One region of the Paenibacillus sp. NPDC058177 genome, then DNA from elsewhere that is predicted to be linked to it. Evidence: predicted binding sites of a transcription regulator. Region 1 holds the regulator's gene; the other holds the start of a gene.
The links. Region 1 encodes CtsR, which represses protease genes until heat stress. Its sites were predicted from a motif close to ATGGTCAATAAAGGTCAAACA; they were not measured.
Positions count from the first base shown of each region.

Region 2: a site for CtsR is predicted at 948-968, ahead of clpP (ATP-dependent Clp endopeptidase proteolytic subunit ClpP). Genes of this name have one in related genera too.

Region 1 is NZ_JBHVVB010000012.1:1,045-3,522, reverse strand. It holds gene mcsB (protein-arginine kinase McsB) at 1-369, opposite strand, end outside; gene mcsA (protein-arginine kinase activator protein McsA) at 398-922, opposite strand; gene ACFVU8_RS28750 (CtsR family transcriptional regulator) at 953-1,414, opposite strand; gene ACFVU8_RS28745 (GNAT family N-acetyltransferase) at 1,841-2,478, opposite strand, start outside.
Region 2 is NZ_JBHVVB010000009.1:32,974-35,451, reverse strand. It holds gene ACFVU8_RS26255 (sugar-binding transcriptional regulator) at 1-471, opposite strand, end outside; tRNA gene ACFVU8_RS26250 (tRNA-Arg) at 793-867, shown strand; gene clpP (ATP-dependent Clp endopeptidase proteolytic subunit ClpP) at 1,056-1,652, shown strand; gene ACFVU8_RS26240 (GDSL-type esterase/lipase family protein) at 1,753-2,391, opposite strand; gene ACFVU8_RS26235 (PdaC/SigV domain-containing protein) at 2,476-2,478, opposite strand, start outside.

The DNA.
Region 1 (2,478 bases):
ATCCTCTTCGTTGATCATAATGCTGACCGACTCATCGTCGTTCAGAATCACGGCTCCGCCGCGAGAATCATTGGCGAGGTTAGGGCTGATGAGATGCTTCTCCACCAGTACCTTCTTATCCAGTTCCTCCAGATCATCCAGCCTCAATAGCTGAAAGGTGCCAAAATCTGCTGCAGCCTCTCCTTGAAACACAGGACTAAGCTGCTCTAATACCTCTTCCGACTGCTCCAGTGATGCAAGCAGAGGGAAAGGGAGATGCTGCAAATTGCGGGCAATTCGCATACGACTGCTGATGACAATCTCAGAATGGTCACCGTCGCTGCGCATCCAGTCACTAAGTGCTTTTTCGGTAAAACGGAGACTTGACATGTCATATCCCCCCTATATATCAAAGACTTTACTCTTGTGCGATTTCTTTTTCAAGTTCACGAATCTGATCCCGCAAATGGGCCGCGGTTTCGAACTCTTCCTGGGTGATGCTCTGCTGCAACTGCAGCTTCAGTTCGTCGATTTGACGTCTGAAGACAATCCGTGCTCCGGCGCGTTTCGGAATCTTGCCCACATGCGCCGTGCTGCCATGCACACGCTTGAACAGCGGGTCCAAGGCACTGTTGAAATACTTGTAACAAGAGCTGCAGCCGAAGCGGCCAAGTTTACTGAACTGGGAATAAGTCATTCCGCAATTTTCGCACTGGAGACTTTGTGTGGTCTTCGCTGCCGCAGTCTTCTCCTTACCTGCCCCTTCGAGATCAAGCAGACCAGAGAGCAAACTGTGAATGGAGAAGCCTCCGGCTGTTCCCGGAATCAGCTCTCCCTTTTCCCGCGCACAGCTCTCACAAATATGAAATTCCGTCTTCTCCCCATTCACGATCTTAGTAAAATGGAGCGTTGCCGGCTTGGCGCCACATTCCTGGCATAACATAAGGTAAAGTCCCTCCCTTAGGATTGACGTTTATTTGCCCAATAAAGAGATTAGCATGGCCTTCATAAGCTTGGCACGAATCTCATCCCGGTACGGAAGCTTAACCGTCAGGCATTCCCGGGAAATGGCAGCACGCATAAGACATGCTTCCCGCTGGGTTAGAAAACGGGCTTCCTCCAGCTGATAAATTAGCCCCTCGGCAGTATTTTGATCAATTCCGGCCCCAATCGTATGATTCAGATGGGTATGCAAGGCCACATTCTGAGGTAACTCAAAACGCTGAATCCGGATATAACCGCCGCCTCCGCGTTTGCTCTCCACGATGTAACCTTTTTGAAGAGTAAAGCGTGTACTGATGACATAGTTGATCTGTGACGGCACGCATGAGAACTGGTCCGCCAGGTCATTTCGCTGGATTTCCACCGTACCTTCGGGACTTTCATGCAAAATATTCTTCAGATATTGTTCGATAATATCGGAGATATTACGCATCACTCATCCTCCAGTATTCCAATCTTGATGTTGCAATATTGCCATTGAAAGAATATCAACAGTCCGGTCAAAGCGGTCTTTAAAGAACTTACCCAACTACTAAACGGCGAATCCTGAACGTCATAGCCACTTCATGGTACGGTACAGACACTAATAGTGTGACCTTAGTGTTCGAAATTACATACCTTGTAACTCAGTGGGAAGTTCATAACACCTCTTGTTTTGGCTTGCGTTGACTTTGACTTTCTTTGACTTTTTTAATATTATAACATATTTTTTTGCAATGCCAAGTGGCTACTCTTATTTTTTACAAAATGCGATCATTGTATTCGAAGCTTGAGCGTAAAATCACACCTTTAGGGGTGTAAAAAGCTCCTTCACAGCGACTGCCATGAAAGAGCTTGGTTCGTGTATCAATGATTAGGATTAGAAAAAGTCAAACAATGCTGTCTTCTGTGCCGGGATAATATCCTCCAGCCACTGTACTTCTGTATCACTTCCGGTTAACCTTCCTACCTTGGCCATTTCCGCGGGACGTTTATAGCCTAGCAGTAGTATCGTCAAAGTTCCAATATCGAGGACCACATCTCCTTGTGAGCGCTCACCTTCGATCTTTTCCAGGAACGCCGTCCCTTGGTCAGTAACCTGCCATTCCCAAAGTCCATGATTCCACGGCGCATGCTGATCCTCAATAAATAGCTTTAACTGACGGGAAGAAGCTAGTCCACTGAAAGAATACTCCTCTACAAAAGCCTTGGCATTCACAATCCGGCCCATAAAATAAGGATGATTCTCCTGGGTTATTCGAGGATCCGGCAGCAGGAAAGGCAGAATATCATCACTTGGCACAAACTTTAGAGCTGCTCCAGTCACCATAGAGTCATGATTAGCTAGGAAGGTCCATAGTGCTTGACGCGAGGCTTCATTCAAATAAACAAACTCTCTAATGATCAGTTCTCTATTCTCCAACCTATACAGGATATAACCTTCTGCATCACCCTCTGGTGAATAAAAGACTGCATGATGTGTATTCTCATTCAGGACGGAGTGTTCCCACCAGTCTT
Region 2 (2,478 bases), on a different contig from region 1:
GGCCATCTCGGCTAGCGTTGAGCCGCCTGTAACGGCAATGGTATCGTCTGAACGCAGTACACCGAGTAACGCCTTGGCGCCAGCGCGTCCAAGCTCTCGTTTGGTGAACGGTGACGACTCGCAGTCACCCGGTACTATGATAACTTTACTAAGACCATAGGTTGTGCGGATTTTCTCTTCCAGATCATCCAGGCCGAACAGGCTCTTGGCGATCGGCTCCAGCAGGTCAAGCAGTCTGCGACCGGCATCGCTAATGCGCATGCCTACGCTCTCGATCTCAATGAGCCCTTGCGATTTCAGAAGATCCGTCTCGGCACGCAGCACCCGCTCCGTCATATCAAGGGAAGCGGCCAGCGTTCTGCGCCCGATAATATCGGACAACATGATCTGATGAAGAATCGTGTACCGTCTCTTAAGGGTTTCCATGAGATCAGGCAGAAGCTGCTTTTGGATTTCCAATAAATTACGCATGCTTTCACTCCTGCAACTTCGTCTTTCTCTATTCCCTTGTTCATGGTCTTAAAACGTCCCGGGTTAACTTTTTAAGTCCCACCCCTATTCTAACCAAATTTCGCAGGGAGCGCAAGTCTTCCGAGAGTAGAATTCACAACCTCTTTTCAACTTATACATATATCACGGGATGTAAGGGCTTTACCGCATCTATATTGCTTGTTCTGCAGCGAGGACGGGCTTGTACCATTTCCATCCGATACCCATGGGAAATAAAGATTCTAACGCTTTGATATTAATACATTGCAATTGTAACCTTCTTGTATTATAATAATTTCTGTTGCGCCCGTGGTCCAATGGATATGACGTAGGCCTCCGAAGCCTGAGATCCAAGTTCGATTCTTGGCGGGCGCGCCACTAATTTTAACAGCTTTATTTGTAAGTTCTATAGTGTTCTTAACCAAAGTGCCATGATGTGGCTCTTTTTTTTGCAACTAAGTTTGACTTTCTTTGACTTTTTGTTTGAATTTGTTTATCATGTGGTTATTACGGTAAGAGTAAAAAATGAACACATTCGAAGAGCCAATACCAAGGAGGTTTTCCACGTGAGTTATATCCCAATGGTAGTAGAACAGAGCAACCGCGGTGAACGCGCTTATGACATCTATTCCCGCTTGCTGAAGGACCGCATCATTTTCCTCGGAACGGAGGTTAATGACGTGGTGGCCAATTCCATCATCGCCCAAATGCTGTTCCTGGCAGCTGAGGACCCGGAGAAGGATATTCACCTCTATGTGAACAGTCCTGGCGGATCAATCACTGCTGGTATGGCTATATTTGATACAATGCAATACATCAAGCCTGACGTTTCCACCATTTGTGTGGGCATGGCTGCTTCTATGGGAGCTTTCCTGTTGAACGCCGGTGCTAAAGGCAAGCGTTTTGCGCTTCCGAACAGCGAGATCATGATTCACCAGCCGCTGGGCGGTGCTCAGGGACAGGCAACGGATATCGAAATCCGCGCCCGTCGTATCCTGAAGCTGCGTGACAAGCTGAACCGTATCCTGTCCGAACGTACTGGCCAACCGCTGGAGCGTATTGAGAAGGATACTGACCGTGACTACTTCATGAGCGCTGCTGATGCTGCCGAGTACGGTATTGTTGACAAAGTGATTGAGAAGACACTGGTTCCTGGAGTTTAATTCTCCTGAGCATGCAAAAGCCCCTGAATCTGCGCTGCAGATCCAGGGGCTTTTTTTACATATTCGATCGGACTTTATGCTCTTATCCTACGTCTGTTAATCAGTACAGCATTCCGTACCCGAGTCCATCCAGTTTGCTCGCAATCACCCGATATCCCCGTCCATTGGGATGAAGATGGTCAATCGATAGCAAACCTCGCTCGTTGCCGGCGAACTCACCGTAGATCGAAGCGAAACCTACTACCCGGCTGCTGTAACCAGAAGCATACTGGTTAAATTGACGTACCCATGCTGTCGCTTCCTCTACTTGGGGGTAGGGATTATACAATCCCACGATTCTTATGATATAAGGCTCCCGTGTACCCGCCTTCAATTGTCCAAGCAAGTTCATGATGCCGCCGAAGTTCTGCCTACATTCCTGCAATGATTTTTGCAGAACCCTGGGTGAAATCCCATTAGGGCCTGACCCCGACTTTGCTGCACGGATTAGGTCATTGCCGCCGATAGATATCGTGATAATGTCCGCTTCCCGCACCGATTGCCGGAAGACGTTGCTTCTACGCAGACGTTGTTCCAGTTCAGCTGTAGTCATCCCATTAACACCCAGATTGGACGAGGCCACGAAGGAACCCAGCCTGGACTCCGCCGTTCTGCGGTATACTGGCACAAATCCATTGCCCGGCAACGCCCCAAATCCGGTCGTCAAGGAATCACCCAGCGCTGTATACTGAAAGCTCATAACTCTCCCTCCCCGCTCTATGCTGGACCTCTATGTATCATATGAGCCTTGCATAGAAGAGGTAACGGGGAGGTGTCCTTGGCTCTA